DNA from 2 places in the Vibrio pomeroyi genome. Region 1 is predicted to be linked to the other one. Evidence: riboswitches for the same ligand, from Rfam matches in the RefSeq annotation. Region 1 holds a riboswitch; the other holds the start of a gene.
What was found. Region 1 has a riboswitch for thiamine pyrophosphate ahead of thiB (thiamine ABC transporter substrate binding subunit). Riboswitches for the same ligand answer to the same signal wherever they lie in the genome.
Positions count from the first base shown of each region.

Region 2: another riboswitch for thiamine pyrophosphate. It lies ahead of thiD (bifunctional hydroxymethylpyrimidine kinase/phosphomethylpyrimidine kinase); the one in region 1 lies ahead of thiB (thiamine ABC transporter substrate binding subunit).

Region 1 covers NZ_AP025506.1:3,241,843-3,245,609, reverse strand. The annotation lists gene mpl (UDP-N-acetylmuramate:L-alanyl-gamma-D-glutamyl-meso-diaminopimelate ligase) at 1-1,252, shown strand, start outside; gene OCV12_RS14300 (flavin prenyltransferase UbiX) at 1,291-1,914, shown strand; TPP riboswitch at 1,958-2,077, shown strand; gene thiB (thiamine ABC transporter substrate binding subunit) at 2,131-3,123, shown strand; gene thiP (thiamine/thiamine pyrophosphate ABC transporter permease ThiP) at 3,207-3,767, shown strand, end outside.
Region 2 covers NZ_AP025507.1:921,815-925,581, forward strand. The annotation lists gene OCV12_RS20195 (helix-turn-helix domain-containing protein) at 111-848, shown strand; gene OCV12_RS20200 (DMT family transporter) at 929-1,846, shown strand; TPP riboswitch at 1,945-2,056, shown strand; gene thiD (bifunctional hydroxymethylpyrimidine kinase/phosphomethylpyrimidine kinase) at 2,155-3,039, shown strand; gene OCV12_RS20210 (ABC transporter ATP-binding protein) at 3,029-3,767, shown strand, end outside.

The DNA of each region.
Region 1 (3,767 bases):
TCCGATGAGCACCTTATTGGAGTCTCAAGGAATTGAAATTATTGAAGGGTTCGACCCTAGCCAATTAGAGCCAAGACCAGACCTTGTGGTCATCGGTAATGCGATGAGCCGCGGTAATCCGTGTGTTGAGTATGTATTGGATAACAACCTTAGATACACATCTGGCCCGCAGTGGTTGCAAGAGTTCTTGCTGCACGATCGTTGGGTGTTGGCCGTATCCGGTACGCATGGCAAGACGACAACATCTAGCATGCTAGCTTGGATATTAGAAGACTGTGGCTATGCGCCGGGCTTCTTAGTGGGTGGTGTATTAGGTAACTTTGGTATCTCAGCTCGTCTGGGCGAAAGCATGTTCTTCGTGGTCGAAGCTGACGAATACGACAGTGCTTTTTTCGATAAACGCTCTAAGTTCGTTCATTACCATCCAAGAACCTTGGTCATGAATAACCTTGAATTCGATCATGCTGACATCTTCGATGATCTTGAAGCGATCAAGCGTCAGTTCCATCATTTGGTGCGTACCGTACCAAGCAATGGTCGCATTTTCTCACCTAAGCAAGACATAGCTATTCAAGATGTTCTATCTCGCGGTTGCTGGAGTGAGGCTGAATCGAGCGGTGAACTTGGTGATTGGGATACCAAGAAGCTAGTTAAAGACGGCTCTAAGTTTGAGGTTTACTTCCAAGGCAAATGTGTTGGTACGGTAGATTGGGATTTAGTCGGCGACCACAACGTTAACAACGCCTTAATGGCGATTGCGGCGGCAAGGCATGTGGGTGTGACACCTGACTTAGGGTGTGAATCGTTGGCGAAGTTCATTAACACCAAGCGCCGTTTGGAGTTTAAAGGTGAGGTGTCAGGTGTGTCTGTTTATGATGATTTTGCACATCACCCAACCGCGATTGAACTTACGCTCGGTGGTTTACGTAATAAGGTCGACACGAAAAAAATCATTGCCGTTTTAGAGCCTCGTTCTGCCACCATGAAGCGTGGTGTGCACAAAGAAACCTTGGCTGATTCGCTAAAGCAAGCGGATTCTACCTACTTATTCCAACCGGATAACATTGATTGGTCTGTACAAGATGTCGCAGATGCTTGTCATCAGCCTGCACACGTCAGTAATGACATGGATGCATTCGTTGCTAAAATTGTCTCAGAGGCACAAGCGGGTGACCAAATCTTGGTAATGAGTAATGGTGGCTTTGGTGGTATTCATCAGAAATTGTTGGATGCGTTAGCCCTTAAAGGTTAACCCAATCCAAGACCTTATAATTTGACGTAACTGAGAACATGACAAAACACGATAAAGCGATAACTCTTGCTTTCACTGGCGCATCAGGTGCGCCTTACGGACTGCGTTTACTCGAATGCTTACTGGCAGCCGATTATCAGGTGTATTTACTGATATCGTCGGCTGCGCGAGTAGTCTTAGCAACAGAGCATGAACTTAAGTTACCTGCTGGACCGGAAGCTGCGAAACAAGCTTTGGTTAAGCATCTCGGCTGCGACCCAGAAAAGTTGGTGGTGTGTGGTAAAGATGACTGGTTCTCACCAGTTGCATCTGGTTCAGCTGCGCCGAAGCAGATGGTGGTGTGTCCGTGTTCTGCGGGCAGCTTGGCTTCAATTGCTCATGGCCTATCAGATAACCTGATTGAGCGAGCAGCAGACGTAGTCATGAAAGAGCGAGGTCAGCTGTTATTGGTGGTTCGTGAAACACCATTTTCGACGCTTCACCTAGAGAACATGCACAAGCTCTCAACCATGGGCGTGACAATCATGCCTGCGGCTCCGGGCTTTTATCACCAACCTAAATCGATTGACGACTTGGTTGATTTTATGGTGGCGCGCATTTTGGACCATCTTGGTATCGAGCAAGGTTTAGTGCCACGTTGGGGTTACGATCAACGTAATTGATCCAAACTTGATAGCTTATTGTTAAAATTCGAATTACAATTCTGAACACTCATCGGGGAGCGAACCATTCAAATAATGAATGCGAGCTGAGATCAAGCACATGCTTGGGACCCGTAAACCTGAACCAGATAATGCTGGCGTAGGAATTGAGTTAGGAACAACCTCTACCGTTCTCCTCCCTCAAACCTGTGCCGCTCAGACCATGGAGAGCGTCCAGTGAAATTCACATTAACTACCCTTGCTGTTACTACAGCGATCTCTTTTTCTGCCTTCGCTGCAGACAACACTTTGACTGTATACACCTATGACTCTTTTGCTGCGGATTGGGGCCCTCGTCCTGCCGTTGAAAAAGCATTTGAAGAGAAGTGTGGTTGTGATGTGAATTTTGTCGCGCTTGAAGATGGCGTGTCTATTCTTAACCGCTTGCGTCTTGAGGGCGGTAACAGCAAGGCTGACATCGTATTAGGTCTAGATAACAACCTAATGGCTGAAGCGAAAGTGACGGGTTTATTGGCTGAGCACAAGGTTGATACTTCATCAGTAACACTGCCTAATGGTTGGGATGACAATACCTTTGTACCTTATGACTTTGGTTACTTTGCCTTTGTATATAACACCGATAAACTAACAAACCCGCCTAAGAGTTTGAAAGAGCTGGTTGAGCAGCGTGATGATCTGAAGGTTATCTACCAAGATCCACGCACTTCAACACCTGGACAAGGCATGATGTTATGGATGAAATCGGTTTATGGTGATGAAGCAACGGTAGCTTGGAAGAAGCTGGCTCAGAAAACCGTTACGGTAACCAAAGGTTGGTCTGAAGCTTACTCTATGTTCCTAGAAGGTGAGTCTGACTTGGTTCTGTCTTACACAACTTCTCCGGCTTACCATATCATTGCAGAGAGCGATTCTAAGTACGCTGCAGCGAGCTTCGAAGAAGGACATTACACTCAAGTTGAAGTAGCCGCTAAGGTTAAAGGCAGCAAGAACGAAAAGCTTGCTGATGAGTTTATGGCGTTTATCCTAAGTGATGAATTCCAATCGGCGATGCCTACAGGTAACTGGATGTACCCAGTAACGGCTGTCGAGCTACCAAAAGGCTTTGAGCAGCTAACAGTTCCACAGAAAGCATTGAGCTTTAGTTCTGAAGAGATCGCAGAGAAGCGTAAGCCTTGGATTCGTGAATGGCAGAGTGCACTTACTTTTTAATTTACTTTTAAAAACTCGCTTTCTGTATTTAAAGGTTCATCCGTGATGTTTGGAGTGAACCATTTACGGTAAAAAATCAATTTATGATAAAGAAAACACCTAAGGTCGGGATCTGGGTTGCGATACTCATTACCGCCTTCGTGGTTTCAGCAGTTGGGGCATTGCTTAGCAATGCCCCTTCTCTTGATATCAGCCAAGTATGGTCCGACCCTTACTATTGGCATGTAACGAAATTCAGCTTTTATCAAGCGACACTCTCAACAGTGCTGAGTGTTGGCTTTGCTATACCTATTGCACACGCTCTGTGTCGCAGACAGTTTTTTGGACGAGCCTTGTTGTTAAGGCTATTCGCGTCGACCTTGGTTCTGCCCGTATTAGTCGGCGTGTTTGGTTTGCTAGCGATTTACGGCAACAGTGGTTGGTTCGCTAAATTCTTGGCGAACTTCGACATTGAGCTACCATTCTCTATTTATGGCTTGAATGGTATTTTGTTGGCGCACGTTTTCTTCAACCTGCCTTATGCCAGCCGTTTACTTCTACAAGCGTTAGATACTGTGCCGGCTGAGCAGCATAAACTGTGTGCTCACTTGGGTATGAGTCATTGGAATAAATTTAAATGGGTTGAATGGCCGAGGCTAAGACAG
Region 2 (3,767 bases), on a different replicon from region 1:
GTTGCCTAGCTAGCATGAATTTGATGAGCATTGAGTGTGACTCTAGGGGAGTGATAATGTAGCGTTGTCTCTATTACTTTAACCTAGCGAAATGTACTCTGGCGTTGCTCATGAAATCTAGCTTAAGCATTCGATCTTACACCAAGCAATTTAATACTCATGCTCATGATGGTTACCATCAACTGGTGTTGCCCATTCAAGGGAGTATAAGCATTGAAATGGTAGGGTATGTTGGCAAGGTTTCTGTCGGTGAATGTGTGGTGATTCCGGTAACCACAGCGCATGCGTTTAAAGCTGATGAAGCGGCACGGTTTATTGTCGCGGATATGACGGAGTTACCGAAGCACTTGTTAGAGCATGAGCTCTCAGTTTTCACGATAACGCCACCTTTAATGAGCTTCTTGTTGTTTGTTGAAAAGCAGTTGGAATATCAAGTCGACAGTGGCATTGAGTCATCCATCTTGGATGTGTTTTCACTGCTATTAGAGCAACAAGAAGTGAGTAAAAGTATCGACCCTCGTATTCGTGCGGTACAAAGGCTCATTGCGGATAATTACGCCCAACCTCTCTCTATTTCTCAGCTTGCAGAAACGGCATGTTTGAGCCCCACTCAATTTAAGAAACGCTTTAAAGAGTGCATTGGAATCAGTGCGCTTAAATACATCACTCGCTATCGTATGGAAAAAGCCCAAGCCTTGCTAAGCCATACCGATTTACCCGTTCAATTGGTCGCAGAAAATGTAGGTTATAGCGACTTGTCTGCATTCAGTCGACGCTTCTCTCAGCACTTTGGCATGTCTCCAAGGGCGTTTTTAGGTTCGATGAAAGAGAGTCTTCCAAAACAATAATAGCGTCCTTTTGGCAAACTCAACTTAGTATATGTTCACTATTATCTATTTCAGAAATGAAAATAAACTAGGTAATAGCAATGAATCTTGCCATCAATCGCGTTAACGAATTCCAAACGGGCACTTTAGCCATCGTGTTTGCTTCTGTTTTATGGGGCACGACAGGCACAGCCGCAAGCTTTGCGCCTGATCTCAGTCCATTAGCGATTGGTGCGTTTTCAATGGGCGTTGGTGGCTTACTGCAAGCGGGCTTAGCGTTTCGAAAGATCTTATCTTCACTTGATAAGCTTTTGCTCAACAAAAAGCTGTTAGCAGCGAGTGTACTGGCTTTAGCGATCTATCCTTTGGCTTTCTATTCTTCGATGAAGTTATCGGGTGTTGCAATGGGAACGGTGGTGTCGATAGCTACCGCGCCTTTCTTTTCTGCACTTTTAGAGTGTCTTATTAGCAAAAAGAATAATATCAACAAACGTTGGTTAACGAGCTTTGCCATTGGCGTGGTTGGTATTGGGTTACTGGTGTTTTCAGAATCATCATCGATGAGTGAATCTGGCGACGACCTGAAGCTTTTGGGCATTGGGTTGGGGTTGGTTGCTGGGTTGTGTTACGCCATTTATTCGTGGGCGACAAAAGCTCTGATAGACGAAGGCATTAAGTCTCAAGCGGCGATGGGCAGCATATTTGGATTGGGAGCGATGTTGTTACTGCCAACGCTGTGGTTTACAGGGGATAACCTGTTCGCATCGAATACCAATATATTGGTGGTGAGTTACTTGGTGTTACTTCCTCAATGTTTGGGGTATATCGCTTTCAGTTTTGGGCTACGCCACGTCACAGCGAGTAGCGCCAACTTGATTACTTTACTTGAGCCAGTTGTTGCCGCCGTATTGGCCGTGTGTATTGTGGGGGAGCTTATTCCATTGGTTGGATGGCTAGGTATGTTCTTGATAGTGATGTGTTTATTCATCCAATCTCAACCGACTAAAAAGCCGTTATAAGTATTTGTTAAAGCAAGATTAGTTGAATTAAATTCATGCGTGATTCTTATAATTGAATAAAATGAGTATCTCAGTTGCGAGAGTGCTGTTACTATCGTTATCAATAGTCGGGGGGCATATACCTTAGTTGGTGTTTGCTGAGATCGTTATTCGAGACCCGTTGAACCTGATTCAGTTAACACTGGCGTAGGGAACTATGATTACTTTGCCTACGTGGTTCAACAATGATCTCTCATTGCTTTCACCTCCACACTCTCTTTGCGGCCAAAGTTCGGTTCTCTTACGTCTTTTAGACAGTAGGAGCGACCATGACACAGCATTCCAATTCTCAAGTATCACCTAGCAGCACTCAAACACCAGAAAACCAATCTTCTTCGATCAATACTCCTATTGTTTTGACCATTGCGGGTTCTGACAGTGGCGGCGGCGCGGGCATTCAAGCTGATATTAAAGCCATGTCTGCAACGGGTAGTTTCGCTTGTTCGGTGATTACCGCGATTACATCTCAGAATACCCAAGGCGTGTCAGCAATTTTCCCAATCCCGCTTGAGCATGTCGCTAGCCAGCTAGATGCAGTGTTTACCGATTTGAATATCGTGGCGGTAAAAGTCGGCATGTTGGCGGATTCTCAAATCATCAAAGTCGTCGCGGACAAAATCAAACAATACCAACCTAAACACCTAGTGATCGACCCGGTAATGGTCGCGACAAGTGGCGACCTTCTTTTAGAAAACTCGGCGATCACCACGCTAAAACAAGAACTGATTCCACTCGCAGATATCATTACCCCTAACTTGCCTGAAGGCGCTGCACTTACGGGTAAAGCCGTGCCTGAGAGCGAAGCGGAAATGCAGGATATGATTGAAGACCTGCGCGCTTTAGGTGCTAAAGCAGTCCTGCTTAAAGGTGGTCACTTGGAGAAGGATGAAAATAGTAACGACTTACTTATTCTGCCAACCACATCTGCTCTGATTAGCGCGAAGCGTTTTCCTACCAAAAACACCCATGGCACGGGTTGTACGCTCTCTTCTGCTATCGCTTCTTTCTTGGCTCAAGGCAACACGCTTCCAGAGGCTGTCGACCTAGGTAAACAATACATTTCGCGCGCGATTGCGCATGCTGACGAGTTGAAAGTCGGTCAAGGTCATGGCCCGGTAAATCACTTCTTCGTTGGGCACGGTAATGTCCGTTAATACAATTGGCGTTCAACTCAGCAATGCGACTCTGCGTTACCGAGATAGCGAGCATGCGACCTTATCGGGTTTGTCACTGAGCTTGAGTGCAGGTAAGTGGACTGTGCTACTTGGTCGCAGTGGCTGCGGGAAAACCACGATATTACGATACCTAGCGGGTTTACTCGATGACAAAGTTGAGTGGCAGGGCACATTGGCAACGTCTGATGAACTGCCTCTCACCGATCGCATCGCATACATGGCGCAACAAGACTTACTACTGCCGTGGTTGTCGGTTATCGACAATGTGTGTCTGAGCCATCGCTTTCAAGATTCTGCAGATAAGCATCAAAGCCAAGCATCCAATAAACAAGCTCAAACTACCCAAGCGTTAGAGTTGCTGACTTCGGTTGGTTTGGCCGATTACGCAGATGCTATGCCGGATCAGTTGTCTGGTGGTATGCGCCAGCGTGTTGCTTTGGCTCGAACCTTAATGCAAGACAAGCCAGTCGTGCTGATGGACGAACCTTTCTCTGCGCTGGATGCGGTAACAAGACACAAGTTACAGACGTTAGCGTGTGAACTGTTAAGAGATAAAACCGTTGTGTTGATCACCCATGATCCACAAGAAGCAGTGCGTTTAGCGGATAACTTGTATGTGTTGCAAGGAACGCCTGCGAGTGCTCACTCTTTATCTGTGCCTCACACGTCGACGCCACGCGTGTTAGATGGGGAATGTGCCGAGTTGC